3 regions of the Nocardia sp. CA-145437 genome follow, and region 3 is predicted to be linked to each of the others. Evidence: riboswitches for the same ligand, from Rfam matches in the RefSeq annotation. Region 3 holds a riboswitch; each other region holds the start of a gene.
The links. Region 3 has a riboswitch for S-adenosylmethionine ahead of ACQPYY_RS05000 (bifunctional o-acetylhomoserine/o-acetylserine sulfhydrylase). Riboswitches for the same ligand answer to the same signal wherever they lie in the genome.
Positions count from the first base shown of each region.

Region 1: another riboswitch for S-adenosylmethionine. It lies ahead of ACQPYY_RS11990 (AfsA-related hotdog domain-containing protein); the one in region 3 lies ahead of ACQPYY_RS05000 (bifunctional o-acetylhomoserine/o-acetylserine sulfhydrylase).
Region 2: another riboswitch for S-adenosylmethionine. It lies ahead of ACQPYY_RS32430 (rhodanese-like domain-containing protein); the one in region 3 lies ahead of ACQPYY_RS05000 (bifunctional o-acetylhomoserine/o-acetylserine sulfhydrylase).

Region 1 is NZ_CP191204.1:2,635,661-2,638,925, forward strand. Features, by position in the region: gene ACQPYY_RS11980 (hypothetical protein) at 1-397, shown strand, start outside; gene ACQPYY_RS11985 (MFS transporter) at 540-1,763, shown strand; SAM riboswitch class IV at 1,802-1,911, shown strand; gene ACQPYY_RS11990 (AfsA-related hotdog domain-containing protein) at 1,925-2,713, shown strand; gene ACQPYY_RS11995 (HAD family hydrolase) at 2,710-3,265, shown strand, end outside.
Region 2 is NZ_CP191204.1:6,996,912-7,000,176, reverse strand. Features, by position in the region: gene ACQPYY_RS32440 (FAD-dependent oxidoreductase) at 1-1,254, opposite strand, end outside; gene ACQPYY_RS32435 (Rv0361 family membrane protein) at 1,477-1,911, shown strand; SAM riboswitch class IV at 1,975-2,090, shown strand; gene ACQPYY_RS32430 (rhodanese-like domain-containing protein) at 2,105-2,527, shown strand; gene ACQPYY_RS32425 (O-succinylhomoserine sulfhydrylase) at 2,524-3,265, shown strand, end outside.
Region 3 is NZ_CP191204.1:1,148,242-1,151,506, reverse strand. Features, by position in the region: gene ACQPYY_RS05010 (MFS transporter) at 1-120, opposite strand, end outside; gene ACQPYY_RS05005 (TetR/AcrR family transcriptional regulator) at 256-993, shown strand; SAM riboswitch class IV at 1,027-1,138, shown strand; gene ACQPYY_RS05000 (bifunctional o-acetylhomoserine/o-acetylserine sulfhydrylase) at 1,235-2,584, shown strand; gene metX (homoserine O-acetyltransferase MetX) at 2,581-3,265, shown strand, end outside.

The sequences.
Region 1 (3,265 bases), 1.5 Mb from region 3:
GTTCGCATGTGCGCCCGAGCAGCTGGACGCGATCTATCGGGACGCCCCGCGCGGCGACGTCCCGGTCGGCGCGAAGGACGGCTGGGTCGCCGCACCCCTCCAGAGGCAGTCCTGGACACCGCTGGTCTGGATCGGCAAGGACTTCTACACCGGTCCCACCGGCGGATACGTGCAGAACCGCCTGACCCCCGCAGGTCTGGAAGCCTGGCCCGCCACGGTCTATGCCGGGCCGTCCGTCGTCGACGGCGGGCCCGCCTGGATCCTCGACTACGCCCCGTCTCCGACCCCGAACGTGTACGACGAGATCCGCCAGGTCACCCCCGGCGTGTGGCTCGGCTACACGTGGTTCCGCCTGGGCGGCAACTTCGTACCGCAGTTGAGTTTCGTCCTGGCCTGAGCCGCCGGCGGCTTCGGATCAGCGCGCACGTAACCGTCGTGCCCGGTGGTCTCGGATTGATAGACGTGGACTCCGTTGTCCACGAAAGGAATTCGATGACCACCTCGCTGCTTCTTCCTGCCCGCGTCCGGGTCGTGCGGTCATGAGCGCGCCCGCGGAAACCGAGGTGTGGGCGCCGGTCGGGCGCACCGTGGGGGCGGTGTGCGCGGTCGGGATCCTCGTGGTCGGGCAGTTGTACGTGGTGCTGCCGGTGCTGAATCGGCTGGCGGCGGACTGGGATACGTCCACATCCGCGGCCACCTGGATGACCACGGCCTTCGGGCTGGCCTACGGGGCGGGCTTCCTGGTGACCGGACCGCTGTCGGACCGGTGGGGGTGGCGGCCGGTCATCGTCGGCGGGCTGACGGCCACCGTGGTCAGCACCCTGCTGGTGGCGGCCGCGCCGGGGCTGGTGACCGGGCTGTCGGCGCGAATCCTGCAGGGGCTCACGGCGTCGTTCTTCGCCCCCGCGGCGTTCGCCTATCTGTCGGAGCGGATCGCGCCGGAGCGCAGGATCTTCGCGCTCACCTGCCTGACGAGTTCGTTCCTCGGGGCGGGGGTGGTCGCGCAGGTGCTGGCGCAGCTCATCGGGAACGCGCTGGGCTGGCACGCGATCTTCGTGGCCGGGGCGATCGCGTTCGCGGTTTCGGCCGTGGTGCTGCGGGTGGTGCTGCAACCGCCGATCCGGTCGGCGGATCCCCTGACGGCCGACGGTGATGCGGGAACCGCTGTGGCGCCGTCGCGGTCGGTGTTCGCGCCGTTCGTGGATCTGCTCCGGCAATCCCGCCTCGCCCTGCTGTATCTGAGCTGCCTGGCGATCCTGGGCTCCTTCGTGGGCGTCTACACCGGCATCCAGCTCGCCCCGCCCGAGGGTGTGGGCTCCGGCAACGGCGCGCTGCTCGCCCTGCGGGCCAGCGCGATTCCCGCCATGGTGGCGATTCCGCTGCTCGCCGGGCGGCTCGGCGGCATCGCCCCGGCCACCCGGCTGGTCGCCGCGCTGGGGACCGCCGCGCTCGCCGTGGCCGTGACCGCGGTGCCGCTCGGCGGGCTCTGGGTGGCGGTGTGGTTGTTCGTGTTCGTCGCCGCCATCGCGGTGGCCGCCCCCGCCGCCGTCCAGACGATCACGGTCCGCGCGGGTGCGGCCCGCGGCGCGGCCACCGCGCTGTACACCTTCGCCCTGTTCGTCGGCGCGAGCGCGGGCCCGCAACTGGCCAATCTCGTGGCCCGGCACGGCTATTCGGCGGTGGCCCTGGCGGTCGCGGCGCTCTCGGCTTCAGGCGCCGTTCTGGCCGCCGCGGCCGGGTTTCGATCGGCGTGGTTGAAATGATTCTCGAAAGTATCTGCCCCCCATACTGTTTCGCTCACGGTCATGAGTTCCAGCGCGAAGCCCCGGCTCGCTGGGCGGCAACCCTCCGGGCGGTGGGGTGCTCCGGGTGACGACCGGATGGCGGCGAGCGTCGCCATAAGCGTCTTGTTCTCGGAGGGAAAATGTCTGTAGCTCAGCTCGATTCAGCGTCCGCGACCGTGGCGGAGGTGGCCGTCGGCGAGGTGCTGCTGGTGGCCGATCGGTTCCGCGGGATCGCCGCGGATGATCGCGCCTTCACCGTGTCCGGTCTGGTGGCCGCGCTGCGCGCGGGTCGCTGGCGGACGGCGGAGGTGCCGCTGACCGTGCGGCTCGGGCAGGGGGTCACCCGCCACGATCTCGACTACGTCGAGCACGTGGCGATCGTGCACGCCCCGGCGGGTTTGCGGGTGGCCGGGGCGGTCGCCGAACCGGCCCCGCGCCACCAGGTGCACAAGTATCAGCACTCGAATGTGCTGCTGGCCGAGCTGGTCCGGGAATCGGAGACCGCGTTCCGGGCGGATCTGCGGATCCACGGCGACAACGAACTACTGCTCGACCATCAGACCGGCGAGCACGTGCAGGGGATCGTGATCGTGGAGGCCGTGCGCCAGCTGTTCCTCGGCGCGTTCGAACTGGAGTACGGCCGCCGCTGGCCCGAACAGCACTTCTACATCGTCTGGAACAGCATCGAATTGGAGTTCAAGTCCTTCCTGTTCCCGCTGCCGGCCACCCTGCACGCCACGCTGACCCCGGTGTCCATCGACGATCCGGGGAAGCTGGAATTCAGCATCGAGGTGGAGGTGCGCCAGCTCGGCCGCGCCGTCGCCACCACCCGCATCGGCTACGCCGCACTGCCCAGCGAGCGCATCTCGCAGATCGAACGGCACAAGGCGGCCAAGGCGATCGCGGCCTACCTCGACGAGGTGGCATGAGCGCGGGCGCGGCGTTCTTCGACGTCGACGAAACCCTGATCACCGTCAAGAGCATGTTCGCGTTCCTGCGGTTCTGGCTGGCCGAGAACGGCGACGACGGCGGCGAATACGCGCGCCTGACCGGGGAGATCCAGCAACGGGCCGCCGCGGGCACACCGCGGGAGGAGGTGAATCGGCACTACTACCGGGCCTATCGCGGAGTCGAGGCCGCGGCGCTGGACGCGGCCGGGCGGCGCTGGTTCGCGGAATTCGCCGCGAGCGACACCGTCTACTACACCGATGCGGTGGAAAGGCTGCGCGCACACCGCGATTCCGGGCACGCCACGGTGCTGCTGTCGGGCTCGTTCGGCGCGGCCGTCGCACCGGTGGCGACGGCGGTCGGGGCCGACCACGTCATCACCACCGTGCCCGTCGCCGACGAGCACGGCGTGCTCACCGGCGAGGTGTGGCGGCCCATGATCGGCGAGGCCAAGGCCGCGGCCGTCACCGAGTTCCTGCGCGAACACGCGATCGCGCGGGAGAACAGTTACGGCTACGGCGATCACGCCAGCG
Region 2 (3,265 bases), 1.6 Mb from region 3:
GATGCCCTTGCCCTCGAGGAACTCGGTGACGGCCTCGAGCTCCGGCTTGGCGGCCGGGGCGAAGTTGGCGGCGTCGTCGAGCAGGCAGGCGATGGTCTCGTTGGCGTCGCCCTTGGTGTGGCCGATGAGGCCGACCGGGCCGCGCTTGATCCAGCCGGTGACGTAGGTAGCGGGCATGTAGCGAGCCGCGCCGTCGGCGTCCTCGTCGATGATCACGCGACCGGCCTCGTTGGGCACGGTGCCGGCCTGGTCGTCGAAGGGCAGGGCCGGGATGTTCTGCGACAGGTAGCCCACCGCGCGGTACACGGCCTGGATGTCCCAGTCCTTGAATTCGCCGGTGCCCTTGCAGTTTCCGGTGCCGTCGAGCTGGGTGCGCTCGGTGCGCAGGCCCACGACCTTGCCGTCCTCGCCCAGGATCTCCGAGGGGTTCTCGAAGAAGTGCAGGAACAGCTTGTGCGGGCGGTTGCCGACGTCGCGGATGGCCCACTGCTCGAGGGTGTTGCAGATCATGTCGACCTGCTTGGAGTGGCGGCGCGCGGCCTCGGAGCCCTCGTCGTAGTCGATGTCCTCGGGGTCGACGATGACCTCGATGGTCGGCGAGTGGTCGAGCTCGCGCAGCTCGAGCGGGGTGAACTTGGCCTGCGCGGGACCGCGGCGGCCGAACACGTGCACCTCGAGCGCCTTGTTGGCCTTGAGGCCCTCGTAGACGTTCGGCGGGATCTCGGTCGGCAGCAGCTCGTCGCCGGTCTTGGCGAGCACGCGCGCCACGTCGAGGGCGACGTTGCCGACGCCGAGGACGGCGACCTTCTCCGCCTCCAGCGGCCAGGTGCGGGCGACGTCGGGGTGGCCGTCGTACCAGGACACGAAGTCCGCGGCGCCGTAGGAGCCGTCCAGGTCGATGCCCGGCACGCCCAGCGCGCGGTCGGCGTTGGCGCCGGTGGAGAAGATGACCGCGTCGTAGAACTGCTGCAGGTCCTCGAGGGTGATGTCGACGCCGTAGTCGATATTGCCGAGCAGGCGGACCTGCGGCTTGTCGAGCACCTTGTGCAGCGCGGTGATGATGCCCTTGATGCGCGGGTGGTCCGGCGCGACGCCGTAGCGGATCAGGCCGAAGGGCGCGGGCATGCGCTCGTAGAGATCGATGCTCACGTCCGCGTCGGACTTCATCAACGCGTCGGCGGCGTAGATGCCGGCCGGTCCGGCGCCCACGATCGCAATGCGTAGCGGGCGGGTCCCTGCACTCTGTTCGGTCATTCTTCCGCGCACCCTTTGGGTCGAAACTAACTTGCCGTCAAAACTCAGCCGTCGTTCTTAGCTTAGGCTAAGTTGACGCTCTGACCTCGGCGGCCTCCGTTGGCCCCCGACGCTGCAGCGTTGCTGCGTAGTCTTGCTATTCCCGCGCTGGGGCGGGAAATTCTGCTGATTCTATCGATGGCACGCGGCGGCCCGCACAAGGGGACCAGGCATGATCTACCCATGAGCGACGCCGAGGAGACCCCGATCCGGATCGACCAGAACGAGACCCGCAGCATGTGGCCGTTCCTGGTGGCGGCGGGAATCATCGCGGCGGTGATCCTGGGAATCGTGGTCGCGTCGGTCGTGTCGCCGGTTGAGAAGAATGTCACAGATTCCGATCGGCTCTCGCTGGCGGCGACCAAGTTCGTGATGGCCCGCAACGACACCGGGAAGTACGACCCGGTGCTGTCCTGCAAGGGATTCGACGAGAACGCCTCGCCGCTGAAGGCGGCCACCGCGACCGGCGGCTCGATCGCCTTCGACAAGCTGACCGACGCGTCCGTCACGGGCGACCAGGCCACCGCGCAGGTCACGTTCACCGTCGCCGGGGCGCCGTCGACGTCGACGTGGCACTTCGCCAAAGAGAATTCCCGCTGGTTGGTCTGTAATTCGTGACAACGGCCGAATGCTCCGCCGGGGTTTGACAGTGGGGACGGTTCTTCGGCAATCTCAATCCCAGGTCATGAGTACCAGCGCCAAGCCCCGGCTGGCTGGTCGGCAACCCTCCTCCGCGGTGGGGTGCTCCGGGTGACGACCTGGCCTCGCATCGGACAGCGGTGCGGCAAGTGCGGATTCTCAGGAGGTACAAGTGAGCTACGCAGGTGACATCACGCCGAAGCAGGCGTGGGAGTTGTTGCGCGACAACCCCGATGCGGTCCTGGTGGACGTGCGCACCGAGGCCGAGTGGCGGTTCGTCGGCGTGCCCGACACCAGCGGCATCGGCCGTCCGACCGCGCTGATCGAGTGGGTCGACGTCACCGGTACCCCCAATGCCCGGTTCGCCGACCTGCTGAAGCAGTCGCTGGCCGACCGGACCTCGGACTCGGACGCGCCTGTCATCTTCATCTGCCGCTCCGGCCAGCGTTCGATCGGCGCGGCGACCGCCGCCACCACGCTCGGCATCACCCCCTCGTTCAATGTGGTCGACGGCTTCGAGGGTGCGCTCGACGGCCAGGGCCACCGCGGCAGCACCGGCTGGCGCGCCGACGGACTTCCGTGGAGGCAGTCATGATCACCGGCGGCTCCTTCGAGAAACCGCTCCCCGAGGGCGTCGGCCCCGCCACCCAGGCGGTGCGCGGCGGCACCCGGCGTTCCGGCTTCGACGAGACCTCCGAGGCGCTGTTCCTCAATTCGGGTTTCGTCTACGAGAGCGCCGAGGCGGCCGAGGCCTCCTTCACCGGCGATATCGAGCACTTCGTGTACTCGCGCTACGGCAACCCGACGGTCGCCATGTTCGAGGAGCGGCTGCGCCTGATCGACGGCGCGGAGGCCTGTTTCGCGACCGCGTCGGGCATGTCGGCGGTGTTCACCGCGCTGGGCGCGCTGCTGTCGGCCGGTGACCGGCTGGTCGCGGCGCGCAGCCTGTTCGGTTCCTGCTTCGTGGTGGCCAACGAGATCCTGCCGCGCTGGGGCGTGGAGACGGTGTTCGTCGACGGCGAGGACCTGAACCAGTGGGAGCAGGCGCTGTCCATTCCCACCCAGGCCGTCTTCTTCGAGACGCCCTCGAACCCGATGCAGACCCTCACCGATGTGCGCGCGGTCTCGGATCTGGCGCACGCGGCGGGCGCGAAGGTGGTGCTGGACAACGTCTTCGCCACCCCGCTGCTGCAGCGCGGCTTCGATCTGGGCGCGGATATCACCGTCTACTCGGGCACCAAGCACATCGACGGCCAGGGCCGGGTGCTCGGCGGCGCGATCCTGGGACCGCAGGACTACATCGACGGCCCGGTGAAGAACCTGATGCGCCACA
Region 3 (3,265 bases):
GGCGTCCAGGACCACCATCAGCTGCGCCATGGCGATCACGCCCAGCGCCCACCAACGCCTGGAATCTTGTGCGGGACTTGCTTTTTCGTCTGTACCGAGAGCGTCCGTCGCTACGGTCATGAGCCTCTCCTCTGGATTCGAAGGCAGCTTCACCATAGTGACCCCAACCGACAATTGGCGTCAAGGGAAAAATGTCGCAGCGCGACAGTTGTCATACTGGGACAGGAAAACACATCAAGGACCTACGATGGAGGGATGTCGGAGTTGTCAAGTCACATCGGTGTGATCTCGCGTCACCGCCCCGGCCTGCGTGAGCGCAAGAAGCAGCAGACCCGGACCCGGATCATCGACGTCGCCCTGCGGTTGTGCGACGAACAGGGCTTCGACGCCACCACCGTCGAGCAGATCGCCGACGCCGCCGACGTCTCCCCGCGCACCGTGAACCGGTACTTCGAGAGCAAGGAGGCGATCGTCATCGCCCCCATCGAAGGCTGGGGACAGGCCCTCGCCGATCAGCTGCGCGCCCAGCCCGTCACCGGCGACGAGATGGAGGCGCTGCTCGGCGCGTTCCTGGCGGTCGTGGACCAGATCATCGACTCCGACACGCCCGTGCCCTTCCGCTGGTTCCAGCAGATGCAGCGCATCACCCGCGACAGCGTCGCCGTCCGCGCGCTCAGCATGGAATCGGCCGACACCAAGACCCGGGCCGTGTCCGAGGTGCTCGCCGAACGCCTGCGCCTGCCCGAGGACCACCTCACCGTGCGGCTCATCGCCACCACCTGGCACGGCATCGTGCGGGTCGGCATGGAATGCGAGTTCGACGACAGCGACGAGCTCCCGGACTGCACCACCGTCACCACCGCCCGCATGCTCGCCGACAGCGTCCAGGCGGCATTCGGCGAATTCCGGCGGGCCTGTTGCGGTGCGACAACGGTATTTCCCCCCGTAAACGGGGGAAATACCACCGAAAATGCGACAAACCCCACTGCGTAGATCGGGCCGGACGGCCGCTAGAATCCCGCATTAGGTCAAGAGCATCAGCGTTAAGGCCCCGGCTTGCTGATCGGCAACCCTCCAGCTGCGGTGGGGTGCTCCGGGTGCAGACCGGGCGTTCGAGGGCCGAACGCAAGCGCAACTAGGAGGTCTACCGAAATGTGTTGTTGTCGAAGCCCATTCGCTTCTCGATAACGTCAAACTTCCGCCATTCGGCGACCTTGTTTTTGGAGCAGAACACATGAGTGACTCGACCGCGCCCGCGGCCGTCCCCGCTGACGGCACCCTGGATCCGGCCAACTGGTCCTTCGAGACCAAGCAGATTCACGCCGGCCAGGCTCCCGATTCCGCCACCGGAGCCCGCGCCCTGCCCATCTACCAGACCACGTCCTACGCGTTCCGCGACACCGACCACGCCGCCGCGCTGTTCGGACTCGCCGAGCCGGGCAATATCTACACCCGCATCATGAACCCCACCCAGGACGCGGTGGAACAGCGCATCGCCGCCCTCGAGGGCGGTGTGGCCGCACTGCTGCTGGCCTCCGGGCAGGCCGCGGAGACCTACGCGATCCTGAATCTCGCCGAGGCCGGGGACCACATCGTGGCCAGCCCGCACCTGTACGGCGGCACCTACAACCTGCTGCACTACTCGCTGCCCAAGCTGGGCATCCAGGTCAGCTTCGTCGAGGACCCGGACGACCTCGAGCAGTGGCGCGCGGCGGTGCGCCCCAACACCAAGGCGTTCTACGGCGAGACCGTCGCCAACCCGAGCAGCTCGGTCCTCGACATTCCGGGCATCGCCGAGGTCGCGCACGCCGCCGGGGTGCCGCTCATCGTGGACAACACCGTCGCCACCCCGTACCTGATCCAGCCGCTGCGGCTGGGCGCGGACATCGTGGTGCACTCGGCCACCAAGTACCTGGGCGGGCACGGTTCCGCGGTCGCGGGCGTGATCGTCGACGGCGGCTCCTTCGACTGGACGGTGAAGAACGAGGCGGGCGAATCCCGCTTCCCCGGCTTCACCACCCCCGACCCGAGCTACCACGGCGCGGTCTTCGCCGACCTCGGCGCTCCGGCCTTCGCGCTCAAGGCCCGCGTGCAGCTGCTGCGCGACCTGGGCGCGGCGGTGTCGCCGTTCAACGCGTTCCTCATCGCGCAGGGCCTCGAGACGCTGAGCCTGCGCATCGAGCGGCATGTGGCCAACGCGCAGGCGGTGGCCGAGTTCCTCGCCGGGCAGCCCGGCGTCGAGAAGGTCTACTACGCCGGACTTCCCGCCTCGCCCTGGTTCGAGCGGGGCAAACAGCTGGCACCGAAGGGCGTGGGCGCCATCGTGTCCTTCGAGCTGGCCGGCGGCGTCGACGCGGGCAAGAAGTTCGTGGAGGCGCTGGTGCTCCATAGCCATGTCGCTAACATCGGGGATGTGCGCTCGCTCGTCATCCACCCGGCATCCACCACGCATTCCCAGCTGACCCCCGCCGAGCAGCTGGCTTCCGGTGTCACGCCTGGTCTGGTGCGGTTGGCCGTGGGCATCGAGGGCATCGGCGACATCCTGGCGGATCTGCGCGCCGGACTGACGGCGGCGGCAAGTTGACCGTGAACATCGAATCGCGAACGTCCCGGCACGCGGCGGAGCTGTTGCTGCCGCCGCCCGACGGGACGCTCGGGAGCATCGCCATCGGCGACGTGGAACTCGAGGGCGGGGCCGTGATCCCCGACGCCACGCTGGCCGTCCAGCGGTGGGGCGAACTATCGGCGAACGCGGACAACGTGGTGCTCGTGGAGCACGCGCTGACCGGCGACTCGCACGTGGTCGGCCCCGCCGACGTGCACCACAACCAGGCCGGCTGGTGGGACGGCATCGTCGGCCCCGGCGCGCCCGTGGACACCCGCGAATGGTGCGTCATCGCCACCAACGTGCTCGGCGGCTGCAAGGGCAGCACCGGCCCGTCCTCGCTGGCCCCGGACGGGAAGCCGTGGGGCACACGGTTCCCCGCGCTGTCCATCCGCGACCAGGTGACCGCCGAGGCCAAGCTGTTCGACCTGCTCGGCATCGACCGCCTGGCCGCCGTGATCGGCGGCTCCATGGGCGGGATGCGGGTGCTGGAGTGGATGATCGGCCGGCCCGAACGGGTCGGCGCGGCCCTGGTGCTGGCGGTCGGCGCGCGCGCCACCGCCGACCAGATCGGCACCCAGACCACCCAGATCGCCGCCATCAAGGCCGATCCGGACTGGCAGGGCGGCGACTACCACGGCACCGGGCGCGCGCCCATGA